One region of the Paenarthrobacter sp. NPDC089307 genome, then DNA from elsewhere that is predicted to be linked to it. Evidence: riboswitches for the same ligand, from Rfam matches in the RefSeq annotation. Region 1 holds a riboswitch; each other region holds the start of a gene.
What was found. A riboswitch is a leader RNA that binds a small molecule or an ion and turns the genes downstream of it on or off. The one in region 1 is predicted to bind cyclic di-AMP.
Positions count from the first base shown of each region.

Region 2: it holds a riboswitch for cyclic di-AMP, as region 1 does, so the genes downstream of both, AB0N72_RS07990 (hypothetical protein) here and AB0N72_RS14925 (NlpC/P60 family protein) in region 1, are expected to answer to the same signal.
Region 3: it holds a riboswitch for cyclic di-AMP, as region 1 does, so the genes downstream of both, AB0N72_RS06935 (C40 family peptidase) here and AB0N72_RS14925 (NlpC/P60 family protein) in region 1, are expected to answer to the same signal.

Region 1 covers NZ_JBFBHE010000005.1:437,846-442,351, reverse strand. Annotated here, with positions in the region: gene hutG (formimidoylglutamase) at 1-412, opposite strand, end outside; gene AB0N72_RS14935 (NCS2 family permease) at 488-1,930, opposite strand; gene AB0N72_RS14930 (copper resistance CopC family protein) at 2,045-2,677, shown strand; cyclic di-AMP (ydaO/yuaA leader) riboswitch at 2,828-3,019, shown strand; gene AB0N72_RS14925 (NlpC/P60 family protein) at 3,023-3,811, shown strand; gene AB0N72_RS14920 (FAD-binding protein) at 3,900-4,506, opposite strand, start outside.
Region 2 covers NZ_JBFBHE010000003.1:104,912-109,417, forward strand. Annotated here, with positions in the region: gene AB0N72_RS07975 (alpha/beta hydrolase) at 1-781, shown strand, start outside; gene AB0N72_RS07980 (DUF6480 family protein) at 926-1,189, shown strand; gene AB0N72_RS07985 (ATP-dependent DNA ligase) at 1,199-2,263, opposite strand; cyclic di-AMP (ydaO/yuaA leader) riboswitch at 2,526-2,678, shown strand; gene AB0N72_RS07990 (hypothetical protein) at 2,693-3,901, shown strand; gene AB0N72_RS07995 (helix-turn-helix domain-containing protein) at 4,090-4,506, opposite strand, start outside.
Region 3 covers NZ_JBFBHE010000002.1:663,877-668,382, forward strand. Annotated here, with positions in the region: gene AB0N72_RS06915 (molybdopterin molybdotransferase MoeA) at 1-106, opposite strand, end outside; gene AB0N72_RS06920 (NTP transferase domain-containing protein) at 103-1,032, opposite strand; gene AB0N72_RS06925 (HNH endonuclease) at 1,075-1,575, opposite strand; gene AB0N72_RS06930 (NlpC/P60 family protein) at 1,793-2,566, opposite strand; gene AB0N72_RS06935 (C40 family peptidase) at 2,661-3,392, opposite strand; cyclic di-AMP (ydaO/yuaA leader) riboswitch at 3,397-3,565, opposite strand; gene AB0N72_RS06940 (M23 family metallopeptidase) at 3,704-4,506, opposite strand, start outside.

The DNA.
Region 1 (4,506 bases):
AGCTGGCAAACGCAGTCTCATGGCCGCCGCCGAGCACCACGGTGAGGTTGCCGGCGTCGAGCAGTTCCGAAATGGCGCGACCGGCACGCTCCTGGCCTGCCTCCAGTGAGTCGTCCTCCACAACTACGTCGCCGGCGTCGAACACGTCCCGGTCCAGGTGGTACGCCAGCGGACCGAGCGCGGCACGGATGGCGGCCGGCGCCGCGGCGGCGCCAACGCGGCCCTGGTTGCGGAGCACCCCGGCGTCGCTGCAGAAGCCAAGCACGACGGCGGGACGCGGACCGCCGTTGGACGGCGCGGGCACGTAGGGGGTGATTGCCTGCCACCAGCGGCGGTGTTCATCGCCGTCGCCATCGAAACGGCCGGTCCAAGGCATGGGGCTGACATCTACAGTGGTGGCGCTTGTTTCCATGCTTAAAGCACACCGGACCCGGACTGCCAATAACAGCAGTTCCGGGTCCGGAGTGTCTGAAATACCGGAATGAGCCTACTTGACCCCGAGGAGTTCCTCCACGGTTCCAATGCCGAAGAACAGCAGGAACGCTGCAGCCACAGCCCACATCAGCGGATGGACCTCGCGGGCACGGCCCTGGAACGTGCGGATCAGGACGAAGGAGATGAAGCCGGCGCCAAGGCCGTTGGCGATCGAGTACGTGAAGGGCATCAGGGCGATGGTCAGGAACGCGGGAATTCCCACGCCCCAGTCCTGCCAGTCGATCTTGCCCACCTGGGAGACCATCATGAAGCCCACGACCACCAAGGCGGGGGCCACGGCTTCGAACGGCACCAGGTTGATCAGCGGCGTGAAGAACATGGCGATGAGGAAGAGGACGCCGGTGACAATCGAGGCCAGGCCGGTGCGCGCACCTTCACCGATGCCCGCGCCGGATTCCACAAAGATCTGGTTGGACGAAACCGATGCTCCGCCACCCACGATCGCGCCCAGGGCGTCCACCTGGAGCACCCGGTCCACGTTGGGGATGTTGCCGTGCTTGTCCACGGTTCCGGCCTCGTTGGCCAGGCCCACCATGGTGCCCATGGCGTCGAAGAAGATGCTCAGGAGGATCACGAAAGCCAGCAGGGCGGCGGCAATGAAACCGAGGTGCTCGAACGCGCCGAACGGGTTGGCCTTGCCGATCAGGGACAGGTCAGGAGCGCCCCATTCGGACAGCTTGGGAGCCACCAGCGACCAGCCGCGGGGGTTGACGTTCTTTCCGTCGAAGCTCGGCCCGATGTGCAGTGTGAACTCGAGGATCGCAGCCAGAGCGGTGGAGACCACAATGCCGATCAGGATGGCACCGCGGACCTTGCGCACCACCAGCGCGATGGTGAGGATCAGGCCAACGGCGAAGACCAGCGTGGGCCAGCCCATGAGCTTGCCGTCGACGCCCAGGCCCAACGGAACGGTGGTGCCGGCGGCGTCCGGGATGCGGCGCACGAACCCGGCGTTGACCAGGCCGATCAGGGCGATGAACAAACCGATGCCCACCACGATCGCGGTCTTCAACGCTTCGGGGACGGCCTTGAACACCGCGGTGCGGAAGCCCGTCAGCACCAGGATGAGCATCGTGACGCCGGAGAGGACCACCAGGCCCATCATGTCCGGCCACGTCAACTGCGGGTGGGAAGCAACGGTGACTGCGACGAATGCATTGACGCCCAGGCCGGTGGCCACCGCGAAGGGGTGCTTGGCCCACGCGCCCATCAGGATGGTCAGGATGCCGGCAACGAAAGCGGTGGTTGCTGCCACGGCCGTGAAGCCCAGGGACGCTCCGCTGGAGTCGGGGCCCGAGAGGATCAGCGGGTTCAGCACAACGATGTAGCTCATGGCGAAGAATGTCGCGAAACCGCCACGGATTTCCCTTGAGTACGTGGAACCACGTTCGGAAATCTTGAAGTAGCGGTCCACTGCAGAACCTTGTTTAAGCATGAAGGTCTCCGGGTTTTGGGGGGAGTGTGCTCTCAAATCCTATGCCGTTGAATGTGGGGGCTTCGGACCATTCGCCTAGTCTGTAACTAAGCCAACACTAGGAGAAACCGCCCCATGCGCACCATCCGCCCGCTTCTGGCCGCCGTCGTCGCCGCCCTTGCCTTCGCCTCCGCCTTGCTGTTTTCCGCGGCTCCGGCGTCCGCGCACGACGTCGCCGAATCCACAGCGCCGGCAAACGGTGCCACCGTGGCTGAAGTGCCGGCGTCGGTCTCCATCACATTTAACAACCGGCCTCTGGCCATTGGATCGGGCGTCTCCGTAACGTCCGGCGGCGAAAACTGGGCAGACGGGCCGGTGGAAATCATCGACAGCCAGGCCGTCCAGAAGCTGCGACCCGGCGCACCGGCAGGGGAGTACACCGTTACTTGGCGGGTTGTCAGCTCCGATTCGCACCCCATCGAGGGCACCTTCAAGTTCACGGCCACCGCCGGAAGTACGACGGCGGGCAGCGGCTCCGCTGCAGCCTCACCATCAGCTTCGGCTTCTTCGGCTGCGGTGCCGTCCGTGGGGACCGCGCCTCCGGGAACGGGAAGCAGCGCGCCCGCCGCAGACGCTTCCCAGCCGTTCCCGTGGAGCATCGTGGTGATAGCAATCGTGGCCGTGGCCCTCGTGATCTTCCTCGCTGTTACAGCACGGAGGAAACTTGCCGCACCTGAAGATGAAAACGGCCCTGGTTCCGCGGAATAGAGCGCTTTTCTACGTAGCTGCGAATATCTCGGTTCGGTTACTGCGACACGCCAAAGCGGCCGTTCCCGTTACTTAAATGTGACTTCGGCGGGATCATCGCGTACGGTGGTACCTGTGCCTGTTCCACGTAGCGGGCACTTCCGGCCTGATTGCCTAGCTCTGCCGCAGTCCGGAATCCGTTCGCAGACAAACCTACGGCAGAGACGGGGAACCCATTTTGGGCCGCTTTCGAGCGTGCCTTGGGGTGAAGTCACGAAGCTTCCGCTGAACAGCGGGAGATAGTGGCCGGGTGACTCCCATCCGAATCCGACAGCTAACCTCGCAGGCATCGGGAGAGGCTCTTTCATGTCTTCACGCATTCTTCGCGGCCGTCGTAAGGCGGACAGCGTACGTCCTAATCCGTTCATCTCCATCTCCAAGGCAGTTGCCAGCAACGCTTCCGGCGCAGGCCGCCAGGCAGCCGTTATCGCAGCAGCTTCGGGCCTCGTCCTGACCGGCTCCGTAGCTGCCCACGCAGCTGAGGCTCCGGTACAGCGCGACTCCAGCCCCGCCACGGTCGCCGAGACCGCCGCCAGCGAGGCTCCCACCAAGGTTGTAACCGCCCTGGCCACGGCCACCGTCAACTTCGAGCGTCCTGCTGTTGCTTCGGTCGCAGCTCCGGTCATCGAAAAGCCGGCCCCCGTTGTTGAGGCCCCCGTGGCCAAGACTGCTACCGTCGCTGCTGCTGCGGCTCCTGTTGCCGCCCAGGCCGCAGTTGCTGCCCCGGCTGTTGCCCCGGCCGCTGCCGCTCCGGTAGCTGCAGCTCCTGCTGCCGGCGGCGTCAACGCTGCCATGGTTGCCTCGGCTTACGCCCAGATCGGCATCATGCAGGACTGCACCGCCATGGTTGAGCGGGCCCTCGGTTCCGCCGGCATCCCGGTGGGCGACCTCGCACCCATGCAGTTCCTGAACTACGGCAAGGTTGTCAGCGACCCCCAGCCCGGCGACATGATCGTCCAGTCCGGCCACGTTGCCATCTACATCGGCAACGGCCAGGCAATCAGCGGTGGCATCAACGGCAACCAGACGGGCATCCACCCGATCAGCTGGTTGACCGCAACGGGTCCCATCACCTACGTACGCGCTGGCGCATAAGCCTCACGCTTCAACGCAAAGGCCGGTGTCTCCGAAGACAGGATCTTCGAAGGCACCGGCCTTTGGGCTTTGAACGCGGTTTGGCAGGTTAGGCGATGGCGATGCCGGGGCCGCCGTGAACGGCCACCTTGGAGGAGATTGCCTGGCCCACTGCCTTGGCCTGCCGCAGGACTTCCTTGGGGCTGGGCGTGATGAGTTCGCCCACGCCCACGAGATGCATTCCCACCGCCCTCATCGCAGAAGCCAGGTTCTGTCCCACGGCGATTCCAAGTTCGGCCAGCATCCGGCGCAGTTGGCTTTGGGCGCAGCGCGTCACCACAATGTGGTCTGCCAGGAGGAGTCCGTTGGCAGTGTGGACAGCCCACTGGCGTGGAGTGGATTCAAGGGGACCGGAGGCGTGCGGCCCGTTACGGGTCATGCTCGCAGCGAGCCCGTAGCCCATGTGCTGGGAAGGGTCCGCGCCCAGGAAATCCAGGCGGACGGCCCTTGTGGTGTTGCGGACGTCGAGGTGGTGGCTGGCGGCGTAGTTGCGCAGGTGGCGGAGAATCTCGTTGCGTTCCTGGATGGACGCGGGATCGGTGACCTCGCAGCGTTGAAGCATCCCGGTATGGACGGCTGGGCCGGAGGCCGACAGGGCGCCGAAGCCATCGACCACTATGGAGCCCACGCCGTAGCGGCTGAGTTCACTGGCAACT
Region 2 (4,506 bases), on a different contig from region 1:
CGCACTGGTGTCCGCCGACGTCGAGGTCCTCGGCCTGAGCGGACGTATCCTCTGGAAGGAGGGCACTCCGGCGCCGGGCGAGGCCTCGGATGCCACGCCTGCGTACGTCCTCATCCACGGGATTGGGGTGTCGCACCGGTACCTTGCCCGGCTCCACGCCGTCCTGGCCGCGGCTGCACCGACCTACTCACTGGACCTTCCGGGCTTCGCGGGCACTCCCCGGCCGGAACGGCAGCTGTCAGTTGAGGACTACGGCGCATTCATTGCCGAGGCCCTGGCATCCCGCGGGATTGATTCCTACATCCTGGTGGGCCACTCCATGGGGGTGCAGTTCGCTATCGAGGCTGCCCTGCACCGGCCCGAAGCCGCGCGGCACGTGGTGCTGATGGGTCCGGTTGTTGATTCCCGGCACAAGAACCTCATGCGCCAATCCCTCGCCCTGACCCTCGATGGCATCCTTCGCGAGAGCCCGTCGTCCAACTGGATCGTCTTGTCTGACTATCTTCGCTGCGGACCCCGCTGGTACTTCACCGAGCTGCCCGTGATGATGGAATACCCCACGGAGGATCGCCTCTCCCGGATAAAGGTCCCCGTGTTGATTCTGCGGGGAAGCCGCGACCATGTAGCGGGGCCGGAGTGGTCGCTGCGGCTCTCCAGGGCTGTGGCGCAGGGTCGCCTGGTGGAGATTCCCGGCGTCGGGCACGTGGCCCAGCACATGCGGCCCAAGGCCGTGGCAGATGCCATCCGCAGCTTCGTTACCGCTACAACGCAGCACCGCTAAGCGGCCGGCCGCTTGAGCGCTGGGCGCCTGGCCGCTCAGGAACGACGCCGGCGCGCACCCGGGTGCCCTTGTTGGGTTCGGCCGAATCAGGCTAGGCTGGCGGGGCCAGCAAATTAGTAAGTCTGCTTACGAAAGGGTGCCACCATGACCAGCTATGACCCGGAAGACGATCCGCAGACCTTCGGCGTGAGCGGTGCTACCGGACCCATCGACACCACTGCCGAGGCCGACAGCATCCACGAAGACCCCGACATGCGCCAGGACGAGGACGACGACCCCGCATCCTCAGCCAACCCGGACCCCTTGGACGGAAATATCACGGGGCTGGAGCCGGGCGGCGGAGTGCCACCGGGAGAAACCCCGCCCGCCGAAGGCAGCATGAGCAGCGACCAGGGGCACGAAGAGTAGTACCGGCACCTACGGGAGGCTCAATATCTGCCCGAGATCGTACTCGGCAGGTTCTTCCAACTGGGAGTACGTGCAACTCTCAGGGGTCCGGTCCGGCCGCCACCGGCGAAACTGCGTCGTGTGGCGGAACCGATCGCCCTCCATGTAGTCGTAGGCCACCTCAATCACCAGTTCGGGGCGCAGGGGGACGAAGGAGAAGTCCTTGCCGGCACTCCACCTGCTCTGGCCGCCGGGCATCCTCGAACCCCCGGGAGCGTCCTCCTGGCTGGCCCACTCGCCCCAGGGGTGCTCGGCAAACTCCACCTGATACGGTTCGAGCTCAGCCACCAAGGCTTCCCGTTTTGCCATGGGGAATGACGCTACGACGCCCACGTGGTGGAGCCGCCCCGAGTCATCGTAGAGGCCCAGCAGCATCGACCCCACAACCTTCGCCGTCTTGTGCCAGCGGAATCCGGCCACCACGCAGTCGGCGGTGCGTTCGTGCTTGGTCTTGAACATCACCCGCTTGTTCGGCTGGTACGTCCCGTCCAGGGGCTTGGAGAGAATCCCGTCCAGCCCTGCGCCTTCGAGCTGCACGAACCATTCCTGCGCACGCTCCAAGTCGGTCACAGCAGGCGTGACGTAGATGGGTGGCTCGGCTTTGGCCAGTGCCCGCTCCAGGACGGCACGACGCTCCGAAAACGGCTTGCCCGTCAGGTCTTCGTCGCCGAGCGCGAGGATGTCGAAGGCGACCAGGGACGCCGGGGTCTTCTCTGCAAGCATCCGCACCCGGCTGTCCGCGGGATGGATCCTCTGCTGCAGCACCTCGAACTCAAGCCGGTTGCCCTCGATCATGACGATCTCGCCGTCGATCACGCATTTGTCCGGGAGGTTCCGCTTCAAGGCCTCCACGAGCTCCGGGAAATAGCGGGTCATGGGCTTCTCATTGCGGCTGCCCAGGATGATCTCATCCCCATCCTTGAAGACGATGGTCCGGAAGCCGTCCCACTTCGGCTCGTAATGCCCTACCTCGGGGATTGCGGGGACAGATTTGGCGAGCATGGGCGAAATGGGCGGCATCACTGGTAGATCCATAGCTCATGTCTACCGGCCAGTACGGGCAGAAGGCTAGTGTTGGGCCATGGATATCTTGGCCGTGTTGGGGGCAGTCCTCGGAATTCCGACGCTCCTGGCAGGGCTTTCACCAGCCCCGAACCCTAAGCGGTAGGACCCTCCCGCAAGGGGCGACCTACCGCCCGTTACATTAATGTGACTTTACTTTCCGCCTCCTGTACGGTCGTAGGGCGACCCGAATCTCCGCTGGGCCGCTTCTGGATTGACGCCGGGCTCTGCCGCAATCCAGGATCCGCCAGACCCGCGGCAGAGACGGGGGACCCACAGTTTCCCGGGCTTGTTTTCTCCACAAGCCCTTGGGGTGAAGCCGCACCACGCGGCCGGACGGCCTCGTCCGAACCCGACAGCTAACCTCGCAGGCGTTGAGAGGCAACAACCATGTCCCCAACCATGGAAAATTCGCGCCGCGCACAACTGGAGCGCGAGCGCACCAAGCCAACCGGACGCCGTCGGGCCCAACCCAGCGGACAGGTCACCGGAGCAGAAAGTACGACGCCGGAAGCCGCCACCGCGGCAATCCCCACCCAGGTGGCACCAGCCGCAGCCGCCCCCACCACGCGCGCGGCCGCCCGGGCCGCTGAGCGGGAACGGGCAGCCAAGGCCGTGATCGAGCCAGTGGAACCCAACGCAGATCCGGTGGAACCCAACGCGGGCAGCCCTGCCCTCCCCGAACCGGCGACGGCAGCCATTCCAGTGATCGAAGCCGCCGCAGCCCCGGTGTCGACCACGCCGGGTCCTCCAACGGCGGCCATTCCCATCGTCCGGCCTGCCAGCCCGAAACAGGATCTGCCTGAACCGGCCACCGCAGCCATTCCGGTCGTTGCTCCACGCGAGGAAGCCGCCGCAGCATCATCGTCGGCAACAGCCCGCGTCGTGACGCCGGCGCCGGTGACCGCAGCAAGCTTCCGGGCTACATCTGCTTTTGACCGCGAGCCGCAAGCTGTCCTGCAGAAAGCCGCGTCCGTGAAGCACATGAGCCAGCGCATGGCAGTCATTGCAGGCGCACTGGGCTTGGTGCTGACTGCAGGCGGGCTGGGGCAAGCGTTGGAACTTCCGTTCTTCGGGCAGGAATCCCCCACTCAGGAAGCCGGCGGCAGCAAGGACGGCCAGGACCGGCAAACGGGCTCGGCCGCCCCGGCACCCCGCGCTTCCTACACCACGGCCTCCTCCCCATCTTCGTCGGGCTCGGCTTCGTCCCAGGCGGGCCAGCCTGGCACGGTACCGGAGGAACCCGCCGAGGTTTCGCCGTCGTCGGTTCCCTCACCGCACGTCTCGCTGGCTGCCCCTGTCTGGGTCCCCTCGGCGGCCGCTGCGGTGCCGCCAGTTGCGGCGCCAGCGCCCGGAACGGCTACGCCGGCCCCGGCACAGCCTGCACCTGCTCCCAGCGACGTGCCCTCTGACACGGTCACCACACCGCCGGCCACGGCAACCCCGACGCCGACGCCCACACCGGCTCCGCCGACTGCCACTCCGACGCCGACTCCGACGCAGACCGAGACCCCCAAGCCCCGGCCAACCGGCAGTCCCAGCGCCACCGTCAAGCCACAGGCCAGCACCTTGGAATCACTCCTTGACGCCGCCCAAAAGGCGTTGCAGTGAGCACCCGGATGCCCCGCACCAACGTGCACACCGGATGGCATGGCAGGTACTGCAGCAGCAGCCGCACGGCCACCTTCCGGCGCCGGATGGGCCGCTGGAGTTGCCAACGGCTGAAGCGCTCCTAAAGGCTGAAACGAAAGAGGCAGGCACCCACGGTGCCTGCCTCTTCCGCGTTGATTGCCCAAGGTTCAGATCCGGGGCCTCCCGGCCCAGCGTCGCGCCTTCAGCGCAGCGTGCAGTTCGAGGCGGATCGCGCCATTCAACGGATCCGCACCGATAAGTTGGCGGATCCGGCCGAGGCGGTTGTAGATGCTGCTCCTGTGGAGGTGAAGTTTGGCTGCAACGTCCTGAACCGCGCCGTCGTTGTCATACAGCAATTCAAGGACCGGCAGGAGTTCACCGTTCTTGTCCTGGTCCTCGAGCGTCCTGAAATGCACGGAACCGGTGTCGTCCCAGCCTCCTGGCGCCAGCAAACGGTCAAAGAGCTGGTAGACCCCCACGGAGCGGCTGTCCACCAACTCCCCCAGCTGGGCGTCCACAGCGGCAGCCTGGGCGGCAACCTTGGACTGGCGGTAGGCCCCCGCCAATTGGCGAATCACGTGGAA
Region 3 (4,506 bases), on a different contig from region 1:
GCGGAACCGGGCCCGGCGGTATGGGAGTGGCGGCATCGAACGCTCGCTGCCGGGCCTCCTGCCATGTGTGCGCCGCGTGGTGGCCCTCGCCGGGGGCCTCCGTCATTCGGCGTCAGTCCCGGATTCCGAGTACTCCTTGGCTATTTTCCTTGCCAGTTCCAGGGCAGCGTTCATTGAGGCGTCATCGCTGGCCTGGCCAATACCGCGGGCCATTCCGGCGGCATACCCGGCAATGAAGGTAGTCAGCGGCGCGGCGGGTCGGACCACCGAATGCGCGGCCACTCCTGCCACAGCAAGTACCTCGTTGATGTCCACATCCACGCCCTCAAGCTCAAACGCCTGCAGCAGCGTGCGGCACCAATCCTCGAGCGTCTCTTCCTGGCTCTTCACGTCCGCCTCCAACTTGTAGTCAATACCCAGGGCCGCGGCGTCTTCCCACGTATCCACATCGTCCGTAGAGCCTGCGGGGACGTCAACCTCCAGCAGGTTCAGCCTAGCAAGCAGCTTGAACACTGAAGAGTTCGTTAACGCTGAACCTTGCGACACGCCGGAGCCCCGCGAAGCCAACTCCACTTCCCGTTCCAAGGCGACGGTGCTGTAAACCCCCAGCAAGGGTTGTTTGCGGCCATCGGCAGACACCGCCATGACCCCTTCCACCGCGGACCCTTCCATGGCGGGATGCACCGCGAGTGCCTCCCACAAGCGGCTGACTCCCTCCGAGGCCTTGGGCATATCGCAAGCCAGAACCAGCGTCCAATCGCACCTCGATCCGGCGGCTTTGAGGGCGGCCAAGCCGGCCTCGATTGCCGCGGCTGGCCCTGCGAAGGCTGGCTCCTCACGCGCCATCAGGACTGCGTCGGGCAGTGCATCACCGTAAACGTCCGGACCCACCACAACCACAGCTTCCGCACCACGTGCCGCCTGCAGTGCACGCGAAAGGAGGGTGCCGCCGTCGTACTCCAATGTCGGCTTGGGCACGCCACCGAGGCGGGTGGCCCTGCCACCCGCCAATATCACGGCGTTGAACTCCATCCGCCCAGAGTACCCGGACGGGCGGAGGTCAATGGAAATCGATCAGGCAGCGGATTCCGGCAACAGGAACGGGTCCCAGTCCGGCGCAGGTTTCTCGAGTTCTTTGATCTGCCACATGGTCCCCTGGGGCACACCGGGTTTGAAACGGAGCTTCCAGCCCATTTCGGCCAATGTATGGTCGCTCTTGGCGTTGTTGCATTTCAAGCACGCCGCAACCAGGTTTTCCCAGGAATCCGCGCCGCCCCTGGATTTGGGGTGGACGTGGTCTATGGTGTGGGCTGTTTTCCCGCAATAGGCGCAACGGTGTCCGTCGCGGCGAAGAACCCCGCGGCGGCTCACGGCAGTGATCCTGTTGTACTTGGGACGGATGTAGCGGTTGAGGAGGATCACGGAGGGGCGTCCGAGAATCTCCTGTGGCCCGACGACAGGCTCGTCGCCTTCGGCCACTACGCTAGCTTTCCCAGTGAGCACAAGGACCAGCGCCCGGCGGAAGGTAATAACCGCCAGCGGTTCATATCCAGCATTCAGAACGAGTGTGCGCATGCACGTACCTCTTCACGGCCGCACCCGTCAGGGGCACGAGGGCCGGCTGCCCTCTGCATGTACGGGCTGTGGATCGACAACACAAGAGTAAGCACTTATATGCCGTATCAACGAATTTATTTGTCGTTTCGCTCACAGTGTCCGCAAAAGTTCACACCTGGTTAAAGCAGAACACCCCGCCGGCCTGGGCCTGCGGGGTGTTCCTGGGAGCTAATGGCTAGCCGTTGACGCGGATGAATACCGGTCCGGAGCCGACGTTGACGCTGAACAGTGCCGTGGTGGATCCGTTCCATCCACCGTGGACTGCCATGCCGTTGCCAACGTATACAGCAATGTGGGCCTGTCCGGCCAAACCGCCGTTGGCGTAGTAAGCGAGGTCGCCGGGCTGTGCTTCAGCTGCACTGACGGTGCGGCCCAGGGAGAGGTAACCGGCCGGCCAGTCGTGGAAGTGGATGCCGACGGCTGCCAGGGAGTTGGTCACCAGCATGGTGCAGTCCTGCGTCACGCCGAGCTGGGCGTAGGCGGCAGCGGCAATGGCTGCGCCGAGTCCGCTGGAAGCAGCCGGAGCGGCAGGCGCCGGGGTGGCGGCGCTTACTGCCACATTGGCATTGGTGGCCGGAGCCGTGGTGGTCTTGGAGGCCTTGGCCTCAACCTTTGCCGGAGCTTCTTCAACCACGGGTGCCGGAGCTTCCACCGTGGTGACAACGGGGCGCTCGTAAGAGATGGCAACCGTGGAATCAGCGGCGATGGTGGCCTGGGCAACCGACTGGACATCCAGGGCGGTCGTCGACGTCGATTCGCGGTCCACGTTGGATTCAGCAGCATTGGCGGCGATACCGCTTGTCAGCACCAAACCTGATGCGGCGGCGATGACTGCTGCCTGACGGCCGACGCCACCGGCGTTAGCGGTGACAGCCTTTGCGATGACGGCAAGCGAGCTGGTCTTGGGGGCCTCAGCGCGGTGCCGTGCAACTTTGTTTGCACTGGTCATTGTTTTTCTCTTTCGTATCCGGAGGCAGTTGGGGTACCCACGGGTAGTGGGTCAGCTGGCAGGGGTAGGCCAGCGGGCCCCGAATCGGGTTGTTTTAGCGGAGGGTGAAGAACGAAGACGTGCCGGTGGAAGCCACGGAGTGCAGCAGGGTTCCCTGGCTGGGGTTCAAGGCGCTGATCATCATGCCGTTGCCAACGTAGATGCCAACGTGCGCACCGCCGTTCTGCATGACCAGGTCACCAGGCTGGGGGGTGCTGGTGGGCTTCATCGCCGTCCAGGCATTGACGCGGGGGATGCTGATGCCGGCCTGGGCGTAGACCCACTGGGTGAAACCGGAGCAGTCCCAGCCGTTGGGAGTGGTGCCGCCCCAAACGTAGGGCGAACCGATTCCGGTGTAGGCGATGGCAGCAAGCCCGGAGGCTGCAGCGCTTGAGGCGGATTCCTTGGCTTCGGAGGACTGGGCCGTGAGCGCGGTGGCGTCGTCAGCAGCACGCTCGGTGACTTGGGCCGCACGCTGGACGATCTTGGGGGCTTCCTGGGTGGCCACGGTCGGGCTCTCGAAGGAAACGGTGGCTGTCGGCTCTGCGGTGACCACTGCGGTTGCGGCCAGCTGCTGGGTGCTGGAGACCTCCGACGTGGAAACATCGGTGTCAGCGGCGTGGGCCGGCAATCCGACAGTGAGGACGAGGCCCGAGGCTGCTGCCAGCACGGCGGCCTGGCGGCCTACGGTACCGGCGTTCGAAGAAACAGCTTTCGAAAGAGTGTTCAACGGGTTCGTACGAACCGTTTCAGCGCGGTGGCGCGCAGGGGTAGTGCGTGATGACACGTAGGTAGCCTCTCCCAATGCCTGCGAGGTGAGCTGTCGGATTCGGATGGGAGTCATCCGGCCGCGCTGCTTCACGGGAAACTTTGCGACTTAACCCCAAGGCCTTCAGATGAAGACCAGAAGTGGTTCCCCCGCCCCTGCCAGACGATTTTTGCGAACGGAACTCGAGTGGTGGCAGAGCTAGGCAATCCACTCAAGTGCACCGGCCCCCTAAAAAGCCGATGCGCTCTGAAGGTTATAACAATTGAAAGCGAATGTCACATTCAGGTCACGAGGCCCGTCATCAATGCGAGAGGGCACCATCACGTGGCTTAGAGCCAGCCCATGGGGTCAACGACCTCGCCGTTGACCTGGACCTCAAAGTGCAGGTGGCAACCCGTGGACGCGCCAGTGGTGCCACTCAGGGCTACGGTGTCGCCGCGGTTGACCGTCTGGCCTACCTGGACGTTGAAGGACGACAGGTGGTTGTACGTGGTCTCGAGGCCATTGCCGTGGTCCACGACCACGCGGTTGCCTCCGCCGTACTCGTGCCACCCGGCGAAAGTCACTTTGCCGGCTGCGGCCGCGTGGACGGCGGTACCGCACTGGGCAACGAAGTCCTGGCCGCGGTGGAAGTCACCGGTGCCGCCAGTGAGTGGGCTGACGCGGTAGCCGAAAGGAGACGCGGTCACCAGGGAGTCGAGGGGGCTGCCCAGGGTGCCGGCGGAAGAATCGCGCTGGATGCTGCCTGCAGACTGGGCGCTGAGCAGTTGCTTCAGCTTTCCGTCGGGGTCCGCTGCGGTAGCGACGGCTGCACGGCTGAAGTCGATTTTGGCTGATGCTGCCGCGGAGACCTCGGGCTGGCTGCCTACGGCGCCCGCAACGGAGAGGGCAGACTCGGTCTGGCCCGATTCCGATGTGGCCATGACCGGGCTGGTGGCGGGCAGTCCGACAGTCAGGGCAAGGCCGGTGGCGGCAAGCGCCACTCCGGCTTTCTGCCCGACGCCACTTGCTGCGGCGAAGTCGGCAACCTGGCGCAACGGGCTCTTACGGCGGCGCACCTGGCGTTCGGTGTCGCGGGGCCGGATCTCCGATACGACGCGGGCTGGCCGCAGCTCAGTAGCGGGGCCGGACG